Regions from separate parts of the Rouxiella sp. WC2420 genome, predicted to be linked through region 1. Evidence: predicted binding sites of a transcription regulator. Region 1 holds the regulator's gene; each other region holds the start of a gene.
What was found. Region 1 encodes CRP, which controls carbon source genes, mostly activating them, when cyclic AMP is high. Its sites were predicted from a motif close to ATGTGANNNNNNTCACAT; they were not measured.
Positions count from the first base shown of each region.

Region 2: a site for CRP is predicted at 2,046-2,063, ahead of garD (galactarate dehydratase). Genes of this name have one in related genera too.
Region 3: a site for CRP is predicted at 1,606-1,623, ahead of deoC (deoxyribose-phosphate aldolase). Genes of this name have one in related genera too.

Region 1 is NZ_CP165628.1:340,213-344,501, reverse strand. It holds gene AB3G37_RS01595 (LysR substrate-binding domain-containing protein) at 94-1,002, shown strand; gene AB3G37_RS01590 (OsmC family protein) at 1,027-1,437, opposite strand; gene crp (cAMP-activated global transcriptional regulator CRP) at 1,785-2,417, shown strand; gene AB3G37_RS01580 (YccS/YhfK family putative transporter) at 2,478-4,289, shown strand, end outside.
Region 2 is NZ_CP165628.1:4,477,658-4,481,946, forward strand. It holds gene AB3G37_RS20730 (glycerate kinase) at 1-38, opposite strand, end outside; gene garR (2-hydroxy-3-oxopropionate reductase) at 165-1,049, opposite strand; gene garL (2-dehydro-3-deoxyglucarate aldolase) at 1,102-1,872, opposite strand; gene garD (galactarate dehydratase) at 2,245-3,810, shown strand.
Region 3 is NZ_CP165628.1:4,672,714-4,677,002, reverse strand. It holds gene AB3G37_RS21530 (patatin family protein) at 1-588, shown strand, start outside; gene AB3G37_RS21525 (TatD family hydrolase) at 585-1,367, shown strand; gene deoC (deoxyribose-phosphate aldolase) at 1,836-2,615, shown strand; gene deoA (thymidine phosphorylase) at 2,700-4,037, shown strand; gene deoB (phosphopentomutase) at 4,121-4,289, shown strand, end outside.

The DNA of each region.
Region 1 (4,289 bases):
TTTACTGTCTGCTTAAAAACCTAGCAGTTTTATTTCACAGCCATAAGATGTAATTTTTTACTGGGTGATGCTTTTTACTGATAGGGGTATGCGATGAAATATTTGCCGAAGCTGCAACAGCTGAAGGTTTTTCAGCAGGTTATCCAAAGTGGCAGCATTCGTGGTGCAGCAAGAGCCATGAATCAATCGCAGCCTGCGGTTAGCCGCACGTTGCGCGAGCTGGAGCAAATTCTCGATACTCAGCTGATCGTGCGCGGTTCTCAAGGGATGACGCTGACCGAAACCGGGCGCGCCTTTTCCCAACGAATGCAGTTTATTTTGCAAGAGCTAGAGCGCGCCGCCGATGAAATCCAGCAGATTAATCAGTATTCGCAGGGCTCGGTGGCGGTAGGATTTTCTTCACTGCTGGCTCTGACTATTTTCCCGGCTCTTGCCAGTGAATTCGCTGCGAAATACCCGCAGGCCAAGCTGCACATCAAGGAAACCCAGCTTTCAACCCTGCTTCCTGCCCTGCGTGAAGGGCGTCTGGATTTCGCCATCGGCACGCTGGGGCCGGGGCTGCCGATAGAAGATATGGTGGTTGAACCGCTGTTCAACGCGCCTTTTTGTATTATTGCCCGTAAACAGCACCCGCTGGCACTGGCCACGTCGTTGAATCAGTTGAAAGAGGCAAGCTGGCTGCTGCCGGAAACCGATATGGGCTATTACCAGCAACTTGCAGCGCTATTGGAGGAGCATGGCTGCCATGCCGGACAATCGCCGATCCGCACTGATTCGTTGATCAGTGGGCTAATGATGATGCTAAATGCCGATTATCTTTCTGTGGTGGGCAATGCAATGGCAACGCCGTTTTTCCTCGAAGACAAGCTGTGCCGCCTGCCGATCGACAGTCTGCCGAACGCGCAATACTGTTTGGTATACTCACAAAAAACGCCGCTAACCTTAACGGCGCGGCGTTTTCTGGATTTACTCCGTGTTCACTGCCAGCGTTTTGCGTGGTAGGGATGGAGGTCGTGCTTGCGCAGATTACTCTTGTGAGTCAATCACTTCAAAGCTGTGGGTAATGGTCGCCGCCTTGCCCAGCATCAGTGACACTGAACAGTATTTCTCTGCCGACAGTGTTACCGCGCGCTCAACCACTTTATCGGTCAAATCTTTACCAGTGACGATAAAATGCAGATTGATGTGAGTGAACAGTCGCGGCGCTTCTTCACGGCGCTCAGAGGTCAGTTTGACTTCACAGCCAACAATCTCGTTGCGCCCTTTTTGCAGAATCGACACCACGTCAATGGCGCTGCATCCGCCTGCCGACATCAGCAACATCTCCATCGGACTTGGCGATTTATCACCCGCATTGCCATCCATTAAAATCTGATGGCCTGAGGCCGACTCACCCAGAAATGTTAAACCTTCAACCCATTTTACCCGTGCCTGCATGTGAATTTCTCCGCTCATAATTTTTAAAATAGACTACCCTTTACCCCCGAAACTGGCAACGTAACTCGATCCGCGTCATGCTGAAGCGAGACAACACAAGACACGTCTGCAAACCTGTGCTACAAACAAAGCCGAAAGAAACTTTCCAACAAGTTGCGGCTAGGTTTTTTAGGTGTTAACAGGATAACCTTGGTGATAATGGCAAATTACAGCTTAAATCACTCCACCTGCCGCTTGCAGCATTGCTGGTCAGTTCATATGCTAAAAGAGCGCGAAGTAAAAAATCGCCGAACAGGGATTTCAAAGCCCTGTGATTTTGGGCAGCGATAATAAGAGGATAATAGCTAATGGTTCTCGGCAAGCCACAAACAGACCCTACTCTCGAATGGTTCCTGTCTCATTGTCATATACATAAGTATCCATCTAAAAGTACGCTGATTCACCAAGGTGAAAAAGCCGAAACGCTTTACTACATCGTGAAAGGTTCGGTTGCCGTTCTGATCAAAGATGAAGAAGGCAAAGAAATGATACTTTCCTACCTTAACCAAGGTGACTTCATCGGCGAGCTGGGACTCTTCGAAGAAGGTCAGGAACGTAGTGCATGGGTCAGGGCGAAAACTGCCTGTGAAGTGGCAGAAATTTCCTACAAGAAGTTCCGCCAGCTGATCCAGGTTAATCCAGATATTCTGATGCGCCTGTCCGCACAGATGGCAAGCCGACTGCAGATAACTTCCGAGAAAGTGGGTAACCTCGCCTTCCTGGACGTGACCGGTCGCATTGCACAAACTCTGCTGAATCTGGCTAAACAGCCGGATGCCATGACTCACCCGGATGGTATGCAGATCAAGATTACCCGTCAGGAAATCGGTCAGATAGTCGGCTGTTCACGCGAGACTGTGGGTCGAATTCTAAAAATGCTTGAAGATCAGAGTCTGATTTCAGCACACGGTAAAACGATTGTCGTTTACGGCACTCGCTAATCGTCCTAAAAACGGCGCGGCAGATAACTGTCGCGCCGTTTTTGTTGTATCCTCTCAATTATGACGCTTTGGCGACGAATCTTTTATCACCCTGAAGTTAACTACGCGCTGAGACAAACGCTGGTTCTCTGCCTGCCCATTGCTATCGCCATGCTGTTTGGTCAGTTAAGAATGGGAATGCTGTTCGCGCTGGTCCCTGCCTGCTGCAATATTTCCGGCCTCGACACCCCGCATAAACGTTTTTTCAAACGCCTTGCTGTAGGCGGCTCGCTGTTTGCCGTAAGCAGTGTTCTGCTCCAGTTGATGCTGATTAACTGGCATTGGCCGCTGCCGCTGATCATGCTTGGCCTGACGCTACTGGTTGGCGTGACCGGCGCGATTGGCCCACTACATGCTCGCCTGCTGCCCGGCGCACTGGTAGCGGCGATTTTCACCTTGAGTATGGCGGGCGCGGTGCCGATCTGGCAGGCTCCACTGCTGTTCGTGGTCGGCACGGCGTGGTACGGGCTGTTTAACTGGTTCTGGTTTCGACTCTCTGACGAGCAGCCGATGCGCGAAACTCTCAGCCAGCTTTACCATGAACTGGCCGACTATTTTGAAGCGAAATATAGCCTGCTGACCCAGCACACCGACCCTGAAACCGCGCTGCCGCCGTTGCTTAACCGGCAACAAAAAGTTATCGACCTGATCGCTACCATGTACCAGCAAATTCACATGCTGCCGACCGGCGATCGTCAGCACCACAAGCGACTGCTGCGAAGTTTTCAGGTGGCGCTGGATTTGCAGGAGCATATTACCGTCAGCCTGCATTTACCTTCAGAGGTGCAAAAGCTGGTAGAGGAGAGCCACGCCGAGGCGGTTATCCGCCGTAACGCAAAGATTATCGCGACGCGACTGCGGGTAATAGCCGGAGACATTCTCTATCATCGCCGTTCTGACCGTTTTACCATGGCCAACGAGCTGGCGGCGCTGGAAAAAATCTCCTCCCGCTATCGAGATAATCCGGTTGGCCAATTCTGCTATTACCATTTCAGCCGCATCGCTCGCCTGCTGCGCACCCAGCGCCCGCTGTATCGTCGCGATCTGATGCAAACGCAAAATCGCCTGCCGTTCTGGCCCGCGCTAAAAAGTTATTTATCTTTCAAATCGGCGGCGCTGCGCAATGCTGCACGTTTAGGACTGATTCTGGCGCTGGGCAGCAGTCTGGGGCTATTTTTCAATTTGCCCAAGCCATACTGGATTTTGCTGACTACGCTGCTGGTTAGCCAGAATGGTTATAACGCTACCCGTGTGCGTATCCAGCACCGAGCATTGGGCACACTGATTGGCCTGATTGCCGCTGCGGGGCTTTTGCAGCTAGAAATTCCGCAAAACATCACACTATTTTTCATGCTGATTATCACACTGGTTTCTTACACCGTACTGCGTAAAAACTACGGTCTTGGGATGATTGGTCTGACCGTGACCGCCGTTTATACCCTGCAATTGCTGGCGCTTAACGGCGCGCATTTCCTGCTGCCGCGACTGTTCGACACACTGATTGGCTGCGCGTTGGCGTTTGGTGGCACGATTTGGCTGTGGCCGCAGTGGCAAAGCGGCATGCTCAGGACCAACGCCCATCAGGCGCTGGAGACCGATCAACAGGCTATTCGGCTAGTCTTACACGACAATCCCGACCCTGCCGAGTTGGCCTATGCGCGCATGAAGGTCAATCAGGCTCATAACCAGCTGTTCACCTCGCTGAATCAGGCGATGCAGGAGCCGGGTTTTAATTCGGATTATCTGTCAGATATGCGTTTGTGGGTAACTCATAGCCAGTTTATCGTCGATCACATCAACGCGATGACGATTCTTGCCCGCGAGCATTACATG
Region 2 (4,289 bases), 1.1 Mb from region 1:
CTTTCTTTAAATGAATCCGGTGCGATTACTATTTTCATAAGCTATCCACTCTTAGAAACAATCCACTTTTCAGAAACAATCCGCACGGCTGTGAAAATGCGTCCTGTCAGAATGAGGTATTATTACTGATGATAGCGCCTCCCAGAGCGGCGCTATCTCAGGTATTAACGCGTGACTTCTACCTTCGCCAGATTTTCATAATAGCGTGCTATTGCGCTGTGGTCAGATTGTCCGTGGCCGTCAGCTCGCAATGCCTGCATAATTTCCATAACCGCAGCAGTTAAAGGCAGTTGGGCACCGATTTCATGCGAGGTATCCAGAGCGTTGGCAAGATCCTTGATATGCAGATCGATCCTGAATCCCGGCTTAAAGTTGCGATCCATTACCATAGGCGCTTTAGCGTCTAATACTGTGCTCCCGGCTAAACCACCGCGAATGGCCTGATAAACCAGGTCAGGATCAACTCCCGCCTTGGTTGCCAACACCAGCGCTTCCGACATGGCGGCAATATTCAGAGCCACGATCACCTGATTCGCCAACTTGGTGACGTTACCAGCACCGATATCGCCGGTATGCACCACAGAACCTGCCATTGATTTCATTACTTCGTAGCATTTATCAAAGACGGCTTTGTCACCTCCAACCATTACTGACAGCGTGCCCTCAATCGCTTTTGGCTCACCGCCGCTAACGGGTGCATCGAGCATGACAATCTTTTTCGCCGCCAACGCCTCACTGATTTCACGGCTGGCAAGCGGCGCAATCGAACTCATGTCGATCAAAATAGCGCCCTCTTTCGCCCCTTCAATAATGCCATTTTTACCCAGCGCCACCTCTTTCACCTGGGGAGAATTAGGTAGCATGGTGATAATAATATCGCTGAGTGCGGCCACGGCCTTCGGAGTGTCAGCCTTTTCGGCTCCGGCAGCAACCAGCTCGTCAGTGGTGTCTTTGTGATGGTCGAGGATCACCACTGAATAACCTGCCTTAAGCAGGTTTTTACTCATAGGCTTGCCCATGATCCCAAGGCCGATAAATCCGATTTTCATGCGGTTACCCTCTGATTAATTGCTGAAATTTCGTTTATTAGAGTGATCAAGACTATTGGGTAAAACGATCGTACAAGGCTTGTGTCCCCGCGCGGAACACGCCTAAATCGCTGCCCACTGCGACAAAGGTTGCACCCCATTCAATGTAGCGACGAGCATCGGCTTCGACGGGAGCCAGAATGCCGCTGGGTTTGCCGTGAGCTTTGGCTTTGTCGAGAATATATTTGATGGCTGACTGCACCTCAGGGTGCCCGGCGTTGCCCAAATGTCCCAGAGCGGCGGCCAGATCGCTAGGTCCGACGAAAAGACTATCGACACCGTCAACGGAGGCAATAGCATCAAGATTATCAATTCCTTGCTGACTTTCTATCTGCACCATCACACAGATATGGTCATTGGCCTGCGCCAGATAGTCGGGCACGGTGCCAAACATATTGCCGCGATGAGAAACTGAAACGCCGCGAATGCCGGCCGGTGGATAGCGAGTTGAAGCCACTGCCAGCTCGGCCTGTTCGCGAGTTTCAACATACGGGATCAGGAAGTTGGCAAAACCGATATCCAGCAGCCGCTTGATAATTACCGGTTCGTTGGTCGGAGGGCGAACAACTGGAGCACTTTTGCTGCTTTTAAGCGCCATTAGTTGAACGACAAAGCTGGATATATCGTTTGGCGCATGTTCGCCATCAAGCAGCAGCCAGTCAAAACCAGCTAACCCTAATACCTCGGTCGAGATCGGATTAGACAAGGCAGACCAACAGCCAATCAGCGTTTTTCCTGCCAGCAAATCTTGTCGTAAGCGGTTTGGGAATACTTGATTACTCATACGAAACCTCAATGGTTGAAGCGGGCATTAGAGAAATAGTGATGCGCCTGCACGGTTAACTACGGTAATGATTAGATAATTCAGTATAAAAAGAGACCGCGCAAATGACACTGTGCAGGCGCCCAACAATCCTCGCAAAATGAGGATGAATTTTTTTGCAATATCACATCACCATGGGATAGGAATCACACTATTTCAGCGACATACAAAAGCGTTTAACGAAGGGTGATTATTGTCACTTCTTATCCCTCAAATGCCTGAGAAAAACTGTCTAAGCCGCATTAAAGCTGGTCAGTTGCACAATGAGCTATTGCTGGACATTCCCTATAATTTTGCTCATAACCGATAAAACTCGCGCAGATGGAGATATCTATGTCCGCCATAAAAGAGCAAGTCAGCAAACCTTTGTTTATCAAAGTGCATGACCGCGATAACGTAGCCATTATTGTTAATGACAATGGCCTGCCAGCGGGAACACAGTTTGCCAATGGTTTGAAACTGGTAGAACACATTCCACAGGGGCATAAAGTCGCGCTGACAGATATTCTTCAAGGCGAGGATATCGTTCGTTACGGCGAGGTGATCGGCTATGCGCTGCGCAATATTGCGCAGGGTAGCTGGATTGATGAGTCAGTCGTTGAACTGCCGCAGGCGCCCGAGTTGGAAAGTTTACCGTTGGCGACGCGCGTTCCCGCGACACTTCCCGCGCTCGAGGGTTACACTTTCGAGGGTTATCGCAACGCCGATGGCAGCGTCGGAACCAAAAATCTATTGGGCATCACCACCAGCGTGCACTGTGTGGCTGGCGTAGTCGATTACGTGATGAAAATAATTGAACGCGATCTGCTGCCGAAATATCCCAATGTCGATGGTGTAGTCGGTCTTAATCATCTTTATGGCTGCGGTGTGGCAATCAACGCGCCTGCCGCCATCATCCCGATTCGCACTATTCATAATCTGGCGCTAAACCCCAATTTTGGTGGCGAAATTATGGTCGTTGGGCTGGGTTGCGAAAAACTGCAGCCGGAAAAACTGCTGCAAGGTACCTCCGATGTACAAGCCATCTCGCTGGATGAGGTGAAAATCGTGCGTTTGCAAGATGAGCAGCATGTCGGCTTTCAATCGATGGTTGACGACATTCTTACCGTAGCCAATTTTCATTTGCAGCGACTGAATAAACGCCAACGCGAGAGCTGTCCTGCTGCGGATCTAGTGGTCGGCACGCAGTGCGGCGGCAGCGATGCTTTCTCGGGCGTTACGGCTAATCCTGCCGTCGGGTTTGCCTCGGACTTGCTGGTACGCTGCGGCGCAACGGTGATGTTTTCGGAAGTCACCGAGGTGCGAGACGCCATTCATTTACTCACGCCAAGGGCTGTTGATGAGCAAGTTGGAAAACGCTTGCTCGAAGAAATGGCATGGTACGACAACTACTTGGCCAGCGGCATGACCGATCGCAGCGCCAATCCCTCTCCAGGTAATAAGAAAGGCGGACTAGCCAATGTCGTTGAAAAAGCGCTGGGTTCGATTGCAAAATCCGGTACTAGCGCAATCGTCGAAGTGTTATCTCCCGGTCAGCGCCCAACCCGCCGCGGGCTGATTTATGCTGCTACCCCGGCCAGTGATTTTGTTTGTGGAACACAGCAAGTCGCATCGGGTATCACCGTACAGGTATTTACCACCGGTCGTGGAACTCCTTATGGATTAACGGCGGTGCCGGTAATCAAAATGGCGACCCGCACCACGCTGGCGAATCGCTGGTTTGATTTGATGGATATCAACGCAGGAACTATCGCCACTGGTGACGCGACTATCGAGGATGTTGGCTGGGAGTTGTTCCATTTTATTCTGGATATTGCCAGTGGCCGCAAGAAAACCTGGTCAGATCAATGGGGAATTCATAACGCCTTGGCGGTATTTAATCCTGCGCCAGTGACATAAAAGTGGGTTTTAGATTTGAAATCTAAGGCAACTTTTTGTGCTGCGCACGGCCTTTAGCTTAACTTCAACTTCAACTTCAATTTCATGCGCTGCGCTTACTGGGCTGCGGCCCAGACCGCCTCAAGGGTGGCCCTTGGGCCGCCACCCTTAAGAATCCCGGGCCCTTGTCGCCGTTGAATAAAACGGTTCTCGAGTTTGTAGCTCTTTCCAGTCACTCCTCTGTGTGGCGCGTTGCCGCGTGGCTCCGCCATTCCTTCGCTCGGTCAGGAGCCAAAAACGTCTCCCTCCCCTCACTCAGCGCCGTCACGGAGTGCGCCAATATTAGCCCCTAGGGAAAACCGCTCCCTCCTTTTTTAAATAAAACTCACAACGGCAAAGGAAAAATAATGGGTAAGGGCGATGGATTTTGACTTTATGCCGGATGGAAGGTTTTTGGACCTAAGGTCAGGTTGCCAATTTTTCTTTAATAGCCCTGATTG
Region 3 (4,289 bases), 940 kb from region 1:
AGCAGCCTGCAACAGTTGGTGCATATGGTGCAGCATCACGAGCAAAGCTATTACCGTATTCAGCAGTTTATCGAGAATCCGCCGGGCGACCTGCGTATCTTCGAGATTTTCCCGCCGAAACCGTTGGCGAGTCATGCTTTAGGCAGCCGTTTACCGGCGCTGAATCAGGATTATCATTTGGGTCGCCGCTGTGCGCGCTATTTCCTGTCGATTGCTTCACACTGGTTGTTGCCGCGTGAAAAAGATCAGCCGATGCCAATCATGACGCCGCGTCCGATCAGAAGGCCGAGCATTATTGTGCCGCCAACTGTCTCGCCAGAAATCGAGCTGCCGGTCAGTGCTGCCGCGAATCAGTCTGATTTGAATCAGCGCGAGTCTATTGAGGTTGATCAGATTTTGCCTGACCAGATTGCGTTGGCCGATATCAATCTCGATAATACGGTTCGTCCCGCTCTTAGCGCCTTTAAGGATGAAGCTGCGCGGGTGGTTATCAGCCCGATAGCAGACAGCGTGGTTGCCGATCCGCCATTTAAGGTTGATCCCACTGTGGCCGCCAAAGGAATAGAAGGAGAAGGGGACAAGTTGTGAAGCCGGATTTTATCGATACCCACTGCCATTTTGATTTCCCCCCGTTCACCGGTAATGAGACACACAGCCTGCAACTCGCCGGAGAAGCAGGAGTGAATCAATTGATTGTGCCTGCGGTAGAAGCCGATCGCTTTGAGCGAATATTGATGCTTGCCAAAGATCATCCCCAGGTCTTTGCCGCTCTGGGCCTGCATCCTATCTGTATTGAGCGTCACAACGAAGCCTCTCTGGCGAGCCTGACCGAACATCTTGCAACGCGAGACAATAAGCTGGTGGCGATTGGCGAAACCGGGCTGGATTTATATATGGAAAATCCCGATTTCGAGAAGCAGCAGTGGCTGCTGAAAGAGCAATTCAAGCTGGCAAAACTGCATGACCTGCCGCTAATCCTGCATTCACGGCGTACCCACGACCCGCTTTCTGCCATGCTGCGTAAAGCCGACTTGCCCGCAACTGGAGTGGTGCACGGATTCGCGGGCAGTCTTTCTCAGGCTCAAGCCTTTGTGCGCCTTGGTTTTGCAATCGGCGTAGGTGGCACTATCACTTATGAAAGGGCGCACAAAACCCGGCAAGTCATGGCGCAACTGCCGCTGTCGTGTTTATTGCTGGAAACTGACGCCCCCGATATGCCATTGCAGGGTTTTCAAGGCCAGCCAAATCGCCCGGAGCGCGCGGCGCAAGTGTTTAAGGCGCTGTGTGAGTTAAGGGCTGAATCTACAGAAAAAATTGCTGATGCGCTGATGAAAAACACACGGCGAGTGTTCAATCTTCTAGCTTAAATGTTATTTAAATAACATTCTCCTCGAGATTTTTTCTCGCGCCCGAGAAGGATTTTTATTATATTCCTGTGAGTGATATCTCGGCTATTGCCTTAAATGTTATTTAAATAACATCGCGCATTGAGTTACTATTCTCTCTATCAAGAGTTATCCCTCGATTTACAGTTGTCATGCCACAGTTGTCATGGTTGAGGTATACACTTTTATCACTGCCCAAGACTGGGCAAACGGCCTCTAAATGTGATTTAGATCTCATTTTTTTGAGTAACGTTGCAATCAATTTTCATTTTGTGTGAAATACTGCACACCATAAATGGCGCAAACCTGTTCAAATAGTCTCAACAGGTGGGTGATTGCCTCTGTCTGCTCGCCAAAATGAGGGAGTGTTTCTGGCGTATTCAGTCAAAACATTTGCGGCTGTATGCACAGCGCTGACGGCCTGTCAGAACTGAAATTTTGGAGAGTTATATGACTGATTTAACCGCAGCGGCGCAGCGTGCGCTGAGTCTGATGGATTTGACCACCCTGAACAATGACGATACCGATGCCAAAGTTATTGCCTTGTGCGAAATGGCGAAAAGCCCGGCTGGCAACACGGCCGCAATCTGTATTTATCCGCGTTTTATTCCGATTGCTCGCAAAACGCTGCGCGATCAGGGCACTCCAGAGATACGCATCGCCACGGTGACTAACTTCCCGCACGGCAACGATGATATCGAGATCGCCGTCACCGAGACCCGCGCGGCGATTGCCTATGGCGCTGATGAAGTTGACGTGGTGTTCCCTTACCGCGCGCTGATTGCCGGTAATGAAAAGGTCGGATTCGAATTAGTTAAACAGTGTGCCGAAGCCTGTCATGCCGCCAATATTTTGCTGAAAGTGATCATCGAAACCGGTGAGCTGAAGCAGGAATCGCTAATTCGCAAAGCTTCCGAGATTGCGATTGGCGCGGGTGCAGACTTTATCAAAACGTCGACCGGTAAAGTGCCGGAAAACGCCACGCTGCAAAGCGCCGAGCTGATGCTCCAGGTGATTAAAGACATGAACGTTGCTCAGTCGGTGGGTTTCAAACCGGCGGGTGGCGTGAAAACTGCTGAAGATGCCGCGCAATATCTGGCGCTGGCCGATAACATTCTTGGTCGCGAATGGGCCGATGCCCGCCATTTCCGTTTTGGTGCCTCAAGCCTGTTGGCGAGTCTGCTGACCACGCTGGGACATCAGGGGCAGAAATCCGGCAGCGGTTACTGATTGCTATGGATCGGGGCGGCGATGCTGGCCCCGATTTGTCTTACGTTGATGATTTCCTTTTCGTATCCAAATTAGGGTGAGAACGTGGCATCTGTGCAAAAAACCTTTCTGGCTCAAGAAATAATTCGTAAAAAACGTGACGGGTTGCCGCTCAGTGAAGAAGAGATCCGCTTCTTCATTAATGGCGTTCGTGACAGCAAAGTCTCTGAAGGGCAAATTGCCGCGCTGGCAATGACCATTTATTTCAATGACATGAACATGGATGAACGCGTTGCGCTGACGATGGCAATGCGTGATTCCGGTACGGTACTGAGCTGGAAACATTTGTCGCTGAACGGACCGATCGTTGATAAGCATTCCACTGGCGGCGTAGGCGATGTTACTTCGCTGATGCTGGGACCGATGGTGGCGGCGTGCGGCGGCTATATCCCGATGATCTCCGGTCGCGGCCTGGGTCATACCGGCGGGACGCTCGATAAACTCGAGAGTATCCCGGGGTTTGATATTTTCCCCGATGACGATCGTTTTAGAAAAATTATTCAGGACGTCGGCGTGGCGATTATTGGCCAGACCAATTCGCTGGCACCGGCGGACAAGCGTTTTTACGCTACCCGCGATATTACCGCCACGGTCGATTCGATTCCGCTGATCACCGCCTCAATACTGGCGAAGAAATTAGCTGAAGGATTGGATGCTCTGGTGATGGATGTCAAAGTCGGCTCCGGGGCATTTATGCCAACCTATGAGCTGTCGCAGGATCTGGCACAGGCCATTGTAGACGTCGCCAACGGTGCAGGATGTAAAACCACTGCGTTGCTGACTGACATGAATCAGGTGCTGGCTTCCAGCGCGGGTAACGCGGTTGAAGTGCGTGAAGCCGTGCGCTTCCTCACCGGTGAGTATCGTAGCCCGCGTCTGCTTGAAGTGACGATGGCGCTGTGTGTCGAGATGCTGTTATCAGCCGGACTGGCGAAGGACGACGCCGAAGCTCGCGGTAAACTGCAAGCGGTGCTGGACAACGGTCGCGCGGCAGAAATCTTTGGCAGAATGATTGCGGCACAAAAAGGCCCAATCGACTTTATTGAAAATTACGATCGCTATTTGCCTCAGGCAACCTTGAGTAAAATGGTGTATTCGGAGCGGGCCGGGATTGTTGGCGCGATGGACACCCGAGCTCTTGGACTCAGCGTGGTGGCCCTGGGCGGCGGGCGTCGCCGTGCCACCGACGCGATTGATTATAGCGTTGGGTTAACGCAAATGGCGCGTATCGGCCAGCAGATCGATACTCAGCAGCCGCTGGCAATGATTCACGCCAACAGTGAAGAGGCGTGGCAACAGGCCGCGGAGGCAGTGCGTGCAGCGGTAGTACTCAGTGACGTGGCTCCGCAAGACCTGCCTGTAGTCTATCGCCGTATCAGCTAGCGCGATTTGCCTCGTTAACCCATTCATCAAAAGCGGTGCTTTAATGGCCGCTTGCAACGCGTAGTAATGCGCAGGAGAGCAAAATGAAACGTACATTTATCATGATGTTGGACTCATTTGGAATTGGCGCCAGTGAAGATGCCGAACGCTTTGGTGACGTGGGTTCCGACACGCTGGGCCATATTGCTGCGGCCTGTGCCCGTGGTGAAGCCGATGTTGGCCGCAAAGGGCCGTTGCACCTGCCGAACATGA